DNA from 3 places in the Kitasatospora sp. NPDC023120 genome. Region 1 is predicted to be linked to each of the others. Evidence: predicted binding sites of a transcription regulator. Region 1 holds the regulator's gene; each other region holds the start of a gene.
The links. Region 1 encodes HrcA, which represses chaperone genes, less so after heat shock. Its sites were predicted from a motif close to TTNGCACTCNGNNNNNCNGAGTGCNAA; they were not measured.
Positions count from the first base shown of each region.

Region 2: the regulator HrcA is predicted to act here: its motif matches at 2,892-2,918, upstream of groES (co-chaperone GroES).
Region 3: the regulator HrcA is predicted to act here: its motif matches at 1,252-1,278, upstream of groL (chaperonin GroEL).

Region 1 is NZ_JBVHHY010000016.1:90,026-94,189, reverse strand. Features, by position in the region: gene ACZ3TI_RS23820 (DUF3097 domain-containing protein) at 1-580, opposite strand, end outside; gene pspAB (PspA-associated protein PspAB) at 612-1,196, opposite strand; gene htpX (zinc metalloprotease HtpX) at 1,223-2,140, opposite strand; gene hrcA (heat-inducible transcriptional repressor HrcA) at 2,454-3,488, shown strand; gene dnaJ (molecular chaperone DnaJ) at 3,562-4,164, shown strand, end outside.
Region 2 is NZ_JBVHHY010000001.1:387,224-391,387, reverse strand. Features, by position in the region: gene ACZ3TI_RS01955 (LysR family transcriptional regulator) at 1-545, opposite strand, end outside; gene groL (chaperonin GroEL) at 696-2,327, opposite strand; gene groES (co-chaperone GroES) at 2,445-2,750, opposite strand; gene ACZ3TI_RS01940 (THUMP-like domain-containing protein) at 3,112-4,164, shown strand, end outside.
Region 3 is NZ_JBVHHY010000053.1:17,952-22,115, reverse strand. Features, by position in the region: gene thrC (threonine synthase) at 1-47, shown strand, start outside; gene ACZ3TI_RS39220 (MoaD/ThiS family protein) at 92-370, shown strand; gene ACZ3TI_RS39215 (cold-shock protein) at 908-1,111, shown strand; gene groL (chaperonin GroEL) at 1,435-3,057, shown strand; gene ACZ3TI_RS39205 (hypothetical protein) at 3,155-3,511, shown strand; gene ACZ3TI_RS39200 (HD domain-containing protein) at 3,508-4,134, opposite strand.

The DNA.
Region 1 (4,164 bases):
CCAGGACCGAGTCGCCGGTGACCTCGGCGGCGATGCGGTGCTCCTTGGTGCCGGGGAGCAGGTGGTCGACCAGGACGCCGAGGCGGCGGCCGGGGCCGGGGGCGAAGTCGGCGACGATCGCGGGCAGGTCGTCGATGCCGCGCAGGTACTCGACGACGACGCCCTCGATGCGCAGGTCGTCGCCCCAGACCCGTTCGACCAGCTCGGCGTCGTGGCGGCCCTCGACGTAGATCCGCGACTCGCGGGCGACCCGGGCGCGGGCGCCGGGGACGGCGACGGAGCCGGAGGCGGTGCGCCCGGGCGCCTTCGCCGCCGCCGGGCCGGCCGGGCGGACCAGGGTGACGACCTCGCCCTCCAGCAGGAAGCCGCGCGGGACGAGCGGGAAGACCCGGTGCTTGCCGAAGCGGTCCTCCAGGGTGACGGTGAACCCCTCGGCGGTCTTCTCGCAGCGCACCACCGCGCCGCAGTAGCCAGTCACCGCCTCCTCGACCACCAGGTCCCGCTCGGCGGGCACCTCCGGGGCGGGGGTCTGCTTCTTCCACGGCGGGGTCAGGTCGGGTCCGTACTGGCGGCTGCGCATACGGGTGATCATAGGGACGGCGGACGGGCCGTCAGAGGCCCGGCGCGCCCCACACCGGGAACCAGCGGCTGAGGTCCTTCTCCAGCCGCAGGTCGTTGCCCAGCATCGCGTTGACCTGGAGCTCCAGCGGGCTGTTGCGCTTCTCGCCGCCGCCGGGCATCGGGGCGAAGGGGTAGAAGGTGCCGCGCTTGTAGAGGTAGACCAGGGCCAGCGACTGCCCCTGCGCGTTGCGGAAGGCGACCAGCGAGCAGAGCAGCTGCGGCCCGAAGCCGTTCGCCTCCAGCTCGCTGTTGACCGCGTGCAGGTCGTTGACCAGCTCCGGCAGCTCCTCGGGCCGGTGCCGGGCGAGCAGCCAGGAGTAGCCGTAGCCGTCCTTGGAGGCCTCCACCGGGACGCCGCCGCGCTCGGTGTCGGCGTCCAGCAGCGCCCGTACCTGCTGTTCGACCTGGACGAAGGCCGCGCCCTCGACGGCGGCGAAGCAGACCGAGCCGAGCCCGGTGGGGAGGAACCCGGCGCCGGCCTCCAGGGTGAGCGCGGCGGACGGCACGCCGAACAGCTGGTCGAGGTCGGGCTTGACGGGCTTGGTGCGGCCGAACAGGGCGTCCAGGATTCCCACGGCGGTCCTTTCGCGTGACGAGGGGTTCAGCGGCCGAGCTGCTCGGAGATCCTCGCCAGCTGCGCCAGTCGCTTCTCCAGCGTCGGGTGGGTGGAGAACAGCTGGGAGGCGGTCTCCCGGGCGCTCAGCGCGGGGGCGAAGTAGAAGGCGTTGTACGGCTGCGCCTGGCGCAGGTCCTTGCTGGGGATGGCCGCGATCTGCCCGGTCACCTTGGTGAGGGCCGAGGCGAGGGCGCTGGGCCGGCCGGTGAGCTGGGCGGCGGCGCGGTCGGCGGCGAGTTCGCGGTAGCGGGAGAGCAGCCGGGTGAGCAGGAAGCTGATCGCGTAGACGACCATCGAGACCAGCGGGATGACCAGGGCCACGATGGCCGCGTTCTGGTCGTTGTTGTTGCGGCCGCCGAGGAAGCCGCCGTACATGGCGATCCGGGTCATCGCGCCGGCGAGCACACCGAGGAAGCCGGCGATGGTCATCACCGCGACGTCCCGGTGGGCGACGTGGGACAGCTCGTGCGCGAGGACGCCCTCCAGCTCCTCCGGCTCCAGCCGGCGCAGCAGGCCGGTGGTCACGCAGACCACCGTGTTCTGCGGGTTGCGGCCGGTGGCGAAGGCGTTGGGCATGTCGTTGTCGGCGACCGCCACGCGGGGTTTGGGCATGTCGGCCAGGGCGCAGAGCCGGTCGATCGTGCCGTGCAGCTGGGGGAACTCCTCCGGGGACACCCGGTGGGCGCCCATCGCCCGTTCGGTGATCTTGTCGCTGAACCAGAACTGGGCCACGAACAGCCCGCCGGAGATCAGGACGATCAGCGGCCAGGCGCCGCGCAGCAGCGCGATCAGCAGGCCGGTGAAACCGACGTACAGCAGCCCGATCACGAACATCGTCACGACCATGCGGCCGGTCAGGCCGCGGTCGGGCGCGAAACGGGTGTGCTGGCCCGAGCTCGACATCGCTTGCTCCTCCATTCGCCGTCGCTTTCGATGCTGCCACCCGGACGGCCCCGGGGCACCACCCCCGCGCCGGGAACCGCGGACGGTCCCGGTGCGGGGGCGGTGCGGCGGGTGGCACCAGGAACTGCGGGGAGGATCACCCCGGTCGGGCCGTTCCTGCCGTAGGACCCGGGCCGTACACTGGCAGGTACGGTTTTGGCACTCGGGTGTTCAGAGTGCCAAGGCCGGGGTCTCCCGGAGCGGCCCGCAGCAGCACACAGGGACATACAGGGACAACAGACGGACAACGTGCGAAGACGGAGGTGCGTGCCCCATGGCCGGTGAGGTCCGCCAGCTGGACGACCGCAAGCTCGCCGTGCTCCGCGCGATCGTGCAGGACTACGTGGGCACCGAGGAGCCGGTCGGCTCCAAGGCCCTGGTGGAGCGGCACAACCTCGGGGTCTCGCCGGCGACCGTCCGCAACGACATGGCGGCGCTGGAGGAGGAGGGCTACATCCACCAGCCGCACACCAGCGCCGGCCGCATCCCGACCGACAAGGGGTACCGCCTCTTCGTCGACAAGCTCGCCGAGATCAAGCCGATGAGCGCCCCCGAGCGCCGGGCCATCCGGCACTTCCTGGACGGCGCGGTCGACCTGGACGACGTGGTCGCGCGCACCGTGCGGCTGCTCGCCCAGCTGACCAGGCAGGTCGCGGTGGTCCAGTACCCGTCCCTGACGCGCTCCACGGTGCGGCACATCGAGCTGGTGGCGCTGGCCCCGGCGAAGGTGATGCTGGTGCTGATCACCAACACCGGCCGGGTCGAGCAGCGGATGGTCGACTGCCCGGGCCCGGTCGGCGAGACGGTCCTGGCGGACCTGCGGAGCGTGATCAACGGCAGGGCGGCCGGCCGGCGCCTCCCGGAGGTGCCGGGGCTGCTGGAGGAGCTCCCGGCGATGTTCGAGCAGGCCGACCGGCCGACCGTCAGCACGGTCCTGGCGACGCTGTTCGAGACGCTCGCCGAACAGAACGAGGAGCGGATCATGCTGGCCGGCACGGCCAACCTGACCCGCTTCGGGCACGACTTCCCCCTCACCATCCAGCCGGTGCTGGAGGCCCTGGAGGAGCAGGTCATCCTGCTCCGCCTCCTGGGTGAGACCAATGACGCCGCGATGACGGTCCGGATCGGGCGGGAGAACGCCTACGAAGGGCTGAATTCCACCTCGGTCGTGTCGGTCGGTTACGGTTCGGGCGACGAGAGCGTGGCCAAACTGGGTGTGATCGGTCCGACCCGGATGGACTACCCGGGCACAATGGGGGCGGTGCGGGCGGTGGCACGGTACGTGGGTCAGATCCTGGCCGAGTCGTAGCAATCAGCCGCTGTCAGATACCTGACGGCGTCCAGTCGCAGCACTACTACAGGCGGAACAAGCGGAGCATTTGGTGGCCACGGACTACTACGCGGTACTCGGCGTCCGACGGGATGCGGGGCAGGACGAGATCAAGAAGGCGTTCCGGCGCCTGGCACGCGAACTGCACCCGGACGTCAACCCGGACCCGAAGACGCAGGAGCGGTTCAAGGAGATCAACGCCGCCTACGAGGTGCTCTCCGACCCGCAGAAGCGCCAGGTCTACGACCTCGGCGGGGACCCGCTGTCCCCGGGCGGCGGCGGCGGTGCGGGCGGCTTCGGGGCCGGCGCGGCGGGCTTCGGCTTCTCCGACATCATGGACGCCTTCTTCGGCGCCGCGGCCGGCCAGCGCGGGCCGCGCTCGCGCACCCGCCGCGGCCAGGACGCCATGATCCGGCTGGAGATCACCCTGGAGGAGGCCGCGTTCGGCACCACCAAGGAGCTCCAGGTCGACACCGCCGTCACCTGCACCACCTGCAGCGGCGAGGGCGCGGCCCCCGGCACCTCCGCGCAGACCTGCGACATGTGCCGCGGCAAGGGCGAGGTCTCCCAGGTCACCCGGTCCTTCCTGGGCCAGGTCATGACCTCCCGCCCCTGCCCGCAGTGCCAGGGCTTCGGCACCGTCGTGCCGACCCCG
Region 2 (4,164 bases), on a different contig from region 1:
GTCAGCTGCTGGGCCTCCAGGTTGGCCTCGGCCCGCGCCTCGCGCGGCGTGCCGTGCGCGGGCGCCGGCAGCGCGGCGGCGCCTTCGGACTGCGGGTACCGGAACGCCAGCGCGATCTCGCACTCGCCGCCGCGCAGCATCGCCAGCGACTCCGGCGGCTCCGCCTCGACCAGCGACACGCGCACCCCCGGATGGCTGTCCCGCAGCCGGGCGACCGCCGGCGGCACCAGGGTGGAACTCGCGGTCGGGAAGGAGACCAGCCGCACCCGTCCGGCCCGCAGCCCGGCGATCGCGGCCACCTCCTCCTCCGCGGCGGAGAGCCCGGCCAGGATCCCGGTGGCATGCTTGAGCAGCACCCGCCCGGCCTCGCTGAGCTGCATCCCGCGGCCCGAACGGACCACCAGCGGGGTGTCCACGGACTTCTCCAGGGCCTTCATCTGCTGGCTGATGGCAGGCTGCGTACACCCCAGCTCGCGGGCGGCGGCGGAGAAGGAGCCGGTGCGGGCGACGGCACGCAGGACGCGCAGATGGCGGGCCTCGATCATGCCTTAGTTATAAGGCATTCTTTGCGTTCTGCAAAATTCTACTGATAGTTGAAGAGCTGACCGTCGTGGAGACGGAAGCGGTAAACCCCGGAGGCCCGGTCCGCTCCCCGTGCGGGGTGCGGACCGGGCCTCCGGTCAGTGGTTCAGGCCTCAGTGCGAGTGGCCGTGACCGTGGGAGTGGCCGTGACCGTTGTCGGCCTCCTCCTCCTTCTTCTCCACCACGAGGGTCTCGGTGGTGAGCAGCAGGGAGGCGATCGAAGCGGCGTTCTCCAGGGCGGAGCGGGTGACCTTGACCGGGTCGATGACGCCGGCCTTCACCAGGTCGCCGTACTCGCCGGTGGCGGCGTTGTAACCCTGGCCGATCTCCAGCTCGGAGACCTTGGAGGTGATGACGTAGCCCTCCAGGCCGGCGTTCTGGGCGATCCAGCGCAGCGGCTCGTGCAGCGCCTTGCGGACCACGGCGACACCGGTGGCCTCGTCGCCCGACAGGCCCAGGCCGTCGTTCAGCACCTTGGCGGCGTGGACCAGGGAGGCGCCACCGCCGGCGACGATGCCCTCCTCGACCGCGGCGCGGGTCGCCGAGATGGCGTCCTCCAGGCGGTGCTTGCGCTCCTTCAGCTCCACCTCGGTGGCGGCGCCGACCTTGATGACGCAGACGCCGCCGGCCAGCTTGGCCAGGCGCTCCTGCAGCTTCTCGCGGTCCCAGTCGGAGTCGGTGGCGGCGATCTCACCCTTGATCTGGGCGACGCGGCCGGCCACGGCCTCGGCGTCACCGGCACCGTCGACGACGGTGGTCTCGTCCTTGGTGATGGTCACGCGGCGGGCGGTGCCCAGCACGTCCAGGCCGACCTGGTCGAGCTTGAGGCCGACCTCCTCGGAGATGACCGTGCCGCCGGTCAGGGTGGCCAGGTCGCCGAGGATCGCCTTGCGGCGGTCGCCGAAGCCCGGGGCCTTGACGGCGACGGCGTTGAAGGTGCCGCGGATCTTGTTCACGACCAGGGTCGACAGCGCCTCGCCGTCGACGTCCTCGGCGATGATCAGCAGCGGCTTGGTGGCACCGCCCTGCAGGATCTTCTCCAGCAGCGGCAGCAGCTCCTGGATGGAGGAGATCTTGCCCTGGTTGATCAGGATGTACGGGTCCTCCAGGACCGCCTCCTGCCGCTCCGCGTCGGTGACGAAGTACGGCGACAGGTAGCCCTTGTCGAACTGCATGCCCTCGGTGAAGTCCAGCTCCACGCCGAAGGTGTTCGACTCCTCGACGGTGATGACACCGTCCTTGCCGACCTTGTCGATCGCCTCGGCGATCAGCTCGCCGACCTGGACGTCCTGGGCGGAGAGGGACGCGACGGCGGCGACGTCGTCCTTGCCCTCGATCTCGCGGGCCACGGACAGCAGGTGCTCGGAGACGGCGGCGACGGCCTTGTCGATGCCCTTCTTCAGGGCGGCCGGGCCGGCACCGGCGGCGACGTTGCGCAGACCCTCGTTGACCAGGGCCTGGGCCAGCACGGTGGCGGTGGTGGTGCCGTCACCCGCGACGTCGTTGGTCTTGGTGGCGACCTCCTTGACGAGCTGCGCGCCAAGGTTCTCGTACGGGTCGTCCAGCTCGACCTCACGGGCGATGGTGACACCGTCGTTGGTGATGGTCGGGGCGCCGAACTTCTTGTCGATGACGACGTTGCGGCCCTTGGGGCCGATGGTCACCTTGACGGTGTCGGCCAGCTTGTTGACACCGCGCTCCAGCGAGCGGCGGGCGTCCTCGTCGAACTGCAGGATCTTCGCCATGTTCCCTATTCCCTCGGGGCTGCGGCCGGCCCACCGGCCGCCGAACTACGTGAACCAACAACCACGCCCCGGGCCACTGTCACTGAGGACACGGATCCGGGGCGGGTCGGGGACGACTTACTTCTCGATGATCGCGAGAACGTCGCGGGCGGAGAGCACCAGGTACTCCTCGCCCTGGTACTTCACCTCGGTGCCGCCGTACTTCGAGTACAGGACGATGTCACCGACGGCGACGTCGAGCGGCAGACGCTGGCCGTCCTCGAAGCGGCCCGGGCCGACGGCCAGGACGACACCCTCCTGGGGCTTCTCCTTGGCGGTGTCCGGGATAACCAGGCCGGAGGCCGTGGTGGTCTCGGCGTCGAGCGGCTGGACCACGATGCGGTCCTCGAGCGGCTTGATGGCAACCTTGCTGCTGGTGGTCACGTCCGAGCTCCCCTTCGGAGATTACGGGGTTTTCTAACGGGTAGGGGCGAGCCTGCGAGTCTGCCGTCGCGGGGGTCAGACACACGTCTTCGCGTTAGCACTCCCCCGGTGGGGAGTGCCAAGGACGACCATAGGCCCGTGTTAGCACTCAGTCAACCAGAGTGCCAACGACGCGCCCCGGAAATCCCGCACGACGGGTGAGTACCCGTACTCGTGTACGACAGCCGCTCCCCTCGGCACACTCGTGCGTGGCGGCTCGGGTACCGGTTCACGCCGTACGTCACGGCGGCGGCGCCCGTCCTCTGGCTGCTGGGGTTCTGGCCGGCCGCCCTGCTCCACTGAGACCGGTCAGAATGGCCACGTGGACACCGAGAACCTCCAGCCCCTGCTGACCCCCGAGGGTCAGGCCCTGCTCGCCGAGTTGCGCGAGTTCACCCCCGAGGAGGAGCTGGCGCTGGCCACCCGTCTGCGGCGGGAGCACCCGGCGGAGCTGGTGTCGGCGGCGTTCGGGCAGGCGCGGCTGCGGCAGCGGGCGCGGGCGAAGTTCGGGGCGGACGCCGACCTGATGTACTTCACGCCCAACGGGGTCGAGCAATCCACCCGGCGCAGCGTGGCCGAGTGGCGCGCGCGCCGGTTCGCCGAGCTGGGCGTACGGCGGCTGGCGGACCTGTGCTGCGGCATCGGCGGGGACGTGCTGGCGCTGGCCCGGGCGGGCATCGAGGTGCTGGCCGTCGACAAGGACCCGGCGGCCTGCGCCGCCACCGCGGCCAACGCCGCCGCCCTGGGCCTGGCCGAGCTGGTCGAGGTGCGCTGCGCGGACGTCGCCGAGGTGGACGTCACCGGCTACGACGCGGTGTTCACCGACCCGGCCCGGCGGACCTCGCGCGGCCGGGTGTTCGACCCCGAGGCGTACGCCCCGCCGCTCTCCTGGGCGATCGAGGCCGGTCGGCGGACCCCGATCGGGGCGCTGAAGGTCGCGCCCGGCATCCCGCACGAGGCCGTCCCCGAGGACGCCGAGGCCGAGTGGGTCTCCGACCACGGTGACGTCAAGGAGGCGGTGCTCTGGTTCGGCACCAGGGCCGCCCACCCGCACCGCGCCACGCTGCTGCCGCAGGCCGCCAGCCTGACCGGCGGCGACCTGCCCGACCCGCCGGCCGGCCCGGTTGGGCGCTACCTGTACGAGCCGGACGGCGCGGTGATCCGGGCCCACCTGGTGGCCGAGGTGGCCGAGCAGGTCGGCGGCCGGCTGATCGACCCGAAGATCGCCTACCTGACCTCGGACGAGCTGGTCGCCACCCCGTACGCGCACGCCTTCGAGCTCACCGACGTGCTGCCCTTCAACATCAAGAAGCTGAAGGCGCTGCTGCGCGAGCGCGCGGTCGGCACGGTGGTGATCAAGAAGCGCGGGATGGCG
Region 3 (4,164 bases), on a different contig from region 1:
GCCCGACGCTGGACTCCTTCCGCGACGCGGGCCTCGCGTCCGCCTGAACCACCCCCCCCACCCGCACGGCCGCACCCCCGCAAGGAGAGCCATGAGCGCCAACGTCCGCATTCCCACCATCCTGCGCACCTACACCGGCGGCGCCGCCGAGGTGACCGCCGAGGGCGCCACCCTGGGCGAGGTCATCGCCGACCTGGAGAAGAACCACGCGGGCATCGCCGCCCGCATCCTGGACGACACCGGCAAGCTGCGCCGCTTCGTCAACGTCTACGTGAACGACGACGACGTGCGCTTCGCGGAGGGCCTGGCGACCGAGATCCAGGACGGCGCGGGCATCTCGATCATCCCGGCGGTGGCCGGCGGCTGCTGAGTCGCGCCGACCGCCATTCGGCCGCCCGCACGTACGGAATTCCGCTCTCCGTATGTGCGGGCGGCCGGTTGCATTCCGGCTGGAATATTTCCGACCCGAGTCGGAGTAGAGTGTCGCTCGGCTGGGAACAGGGGTTCCTTCCCGATCCCCTCGGCGTTCCGCCGGAGGGTGTCCGGCCGGTGGGACCGGCCCGTGAAACATGTCAGGCGGATGTCAGAATTACCCTGGGGATTTGGGTAATTCGTCCGCTATGTCCGGCGTGAAATGCCGAGATTCTCCCGATTCATCCCGTGCTGTCCCTTGCTGCCGTGGCGGAATTACCGGCGGTTGACCCTGTTGCAGAGGGCTTCGATCCGGATACATTCAGCGGCGGTCGACGCAATCACCCGCTCGTCGGAAGCCGTTCGGTGTCCCGCGCGGAGGGTTGCGGCGTGCACGGCTGCGCCCAGGGGGGGTTCCCCGGGCCGGCCTTCAACCAACCCGGGCCCGCGACCTGCGGGCGCGTGAAGGGCCAGCACAGCACTAGGGGAGTTCGGAATGGCTCAGGGCACCGTCAAGTGGTTCAACGCGGAGAAGGGCTACGGCTTCATCGCGGTCGACGGTGGTGCGGACGTCTTCGTCCACTACAGCGCGATCCAGATGGACGGCTACCGCACCCTCGAGGAGGGCCAGCGGGTCGAGTTCGAGATTTCCCAGGGACAGAAGGGCCCGCAGGCGGACATGGTTCGCGCGGCGGTCTGACCCCTTCCGACTCCAGGAGCTCGGCGCGGCCCACGGCTGGCTGCTCTCCCGCTTCTCGACGGGCCCGTACGACACGTGTCGTACGGGCCCGTCGCCGTTCCCGGGCGGCCCCGGAGGCGGCTCGCGGGTCGGCGATTGGGCTTGCACTCGACCACCCGGAGTGCTAATCATTGGCGTTAGCACTCACAGCGTGAGAGTGACAGCGGACCGGGTCGGTGAGGCCCCCGGGAGCGGTAGGGGAATGGACCCCCGCACACCAGGGCCGTCCGTCGCGGGCACCCCTTGGTCCGAGCAGTCGACCGTGTCCCGGAGGACCACTTCAGATGGCCAAGATCATCGCCTTTGATGAGGAAGCTCGCCGCGGCCTTGAGCGTGGCATGAACCAGCTCGCCGACGCAGTGAAGGTCACGCTCGGCCCCAAGGGTCGCAACGTCGTGCTGGAGAAGAAGTGGGGCGCCCCCACGATCACCAACGACGGTGTCTCCATCGCCAAGGAGATCGAGCTCGAGGACCCGTACGAGAAGATCGGTGCGGAGCTCGTCAAGGAGGTCGCCAAGAAGACGGACGACGTCGCGGGTGACGGCACCACCACCGCCACCGTGCTCGCCCAGGCCCTGGTTCGCGAGGGTCTGCGCAACGTCGCCGCCGGCGCCAACCCGATGGCTCTGAAGCGCGGCATCGAGAAGGCCGTCGCCGCCGTCTCCGACCAGCTGCTGGCCCAGGCCAAGGACGTGGAGACCAAGGAGCAGATCGCCTCCACCGCCTCCATCTCCGCCGCTGACACCCAGATCGGCGAGCTGATCGCCGAGGCCATGGACAAGGTCGGCAAGGAAGGCGTCATCACCGTCGAGGAGAGCAACACCTTCGGTCTGGAGCTCGAGCTCACCGAGGGCATGCGCTTCGACAAGGGCTACATCTCCGCCTACTTCGCCACCGACCTGGAGCGCATGGAGGCGACCTTCGAGGACCCGTACATCCTCATCGCCAACTCCAAGATCGGCTCGGTCAAGGACCTGCTCCCGCTGCTGGAGAAGGTCATGCAGAGCGGCAAGCCGCTCGTCATCATCGCCGAGGACGTCGAGGGCGAGGCCCTGTCGACCCTGGTCGTGAACAAGATCCGCGGCACCTTCAAGTCCGTCGCCGTCAAGGCCCCGGGCTTCGGCGACCGCCGCAAGGCCATGCTCGGCGACATCGCCATCCTCACCGGTGGCACCGTGATCTCCGAGGAGGTCGGCCTCAAGCTGGAGAACGCCGGCATCGACCTGCTGGGCACCGCCCGCAAGGTGGTCATCACCAAGGACGAGACCACCATCGTCGACGGTGGCGGCGACAGCGAGCAGGTCGCGGGCCGCGTGAACCAGATCCGCGCCGAGATCGAGAACAGCGACTCGGACTACGACCGCGAGAAGCTCCAGGAGCGCCTCGCCAAGCTGGCCGGCGGCGTGGCCGTCATCAAGGCCGGCGCGGCCACCGAGGTGGAGCTCAAGGAGCGCAAGCACCGCATCGAGGACGCCGTCCGCAACGCCAAGGCCGCCGTCGAGGAGGGCATCGTCGCCGGTGGTGGCGTCGCCCTGCTGCAGGCCGGTGTCGCCTTCGACAAGCTGGAGCTGGACGGCGACGAGGCCACCGGTGCCAACATCGTCAAGGTCGCGCTCGAGGCCCCGATCAAGCAGATCGCGACCAACGCCGGCCTCGAGGGTGGCGTCGTGGTGGAGAAGGTGCGCAACCTCCCCGCCGGTCACGGCCTGAACGCCGCCACCAACGAGTACGTCGACCTGGTCGCCGAGGGCATCATCGACCCGGCCAAGGTCACCCGCTCCGCGCTGCAGAACGCCGCCTCCATCGCGGCGCTGTTCCTCACCACCGAGGCCGTCATCGCCGACAAGCCGGAGAAGGCCGCCGCGGCCGCCGGCGGCGGCATGCCGGGCGGTGACATGGACTTCTGATCCTGATCGTCTTCTGATCGGATCGGTTGATTCCGGATCGTGTGGGCGGTTCCCTTCGGGGAGCCGCCCACACGGCGTTTCGAGGGAGAATGGGCGGATGGCTTCCGACGACATCGAGACCGCGCTGCACAACGCGCGGGCACTGATCCTGGCCGACCTCACCGCGCGGGACGTGGCGGACGCCGCCGTCGTCTCGCTGGTGGAGCAGGCGGTGACGCACCGCCGCTGGTGGCTGGAGCAGTGGCCGGACGGCACCGAGTACGTGCTCGGGCTGGTCGCCCAGGACGTCCAGGACGCACTGCTGGAGGCGTACGGTCGCTGGCCGCTGTGCACCGAGTGCGCGGCCGACGGGGACCCGCACGCGCTCAGCGTGGAGCCGGAGCTGGGGCCGGAGCCCCACTGGGTGTGCGGCAAGCAGGGCGCGGTGGTGGCCCCGGTGGGGAAGCTGGTCTAGAGGGCGTCGAGCTCCGCCGTCAGGTTGGCGCGGGCGGTCTCCGTGAAGCGCTCGCGGGCGGCGGGGGTGCGGTAGAGCGCCGGCAGCGCCAGGAGCCCGCGCAGGACGGCGGCGCGGCCGGTCCGGAAGTCAGGGTCGGGGACGAAGCCGTACTCCTCCCGGACGGCGGCCGCGTACGCCGCGTACGCCTCGGGGGTGCCGCCGAGGACAGCGAGGTCCGCGTCGCAGAGCACCTCGCCGTCGCGGTCGCCCGGCGCCGGGTCGTGGCCGACGGTGAGCAGGACCAGGCGCTCGACCTCGGCCACCCGGGCGGTGGGCAGGCCGGCTGCGGTCAGCGCGCGGACGGCCAGGGCGGCGCTGCGCTCCTCGTTCCCCGTGCGGTCGGGGCGGTAGACGGCGTCGTGGAACCAGGCCGCGAGACGGGCGGCGTCCGGGTCGTCGGCGTGCCCGGCGAGCTCGTCGACGTGCCGCAGGACCGCGCGCAGGTGGTCGGCGGTGTGGTAGCGGCGCTGCGGCTCGGACCAGCGGCGCAGCAGTTCGCGGCCGTACGGCTCGGGGTCGGCGGTGGTGCCGCAGCGGTGCAGCAGGGCGGTCCAGGCGGTGAGCAGGTCGTCGGTCGGCATGGAGCACATTGTGGTGGGTGATTCCGGTGG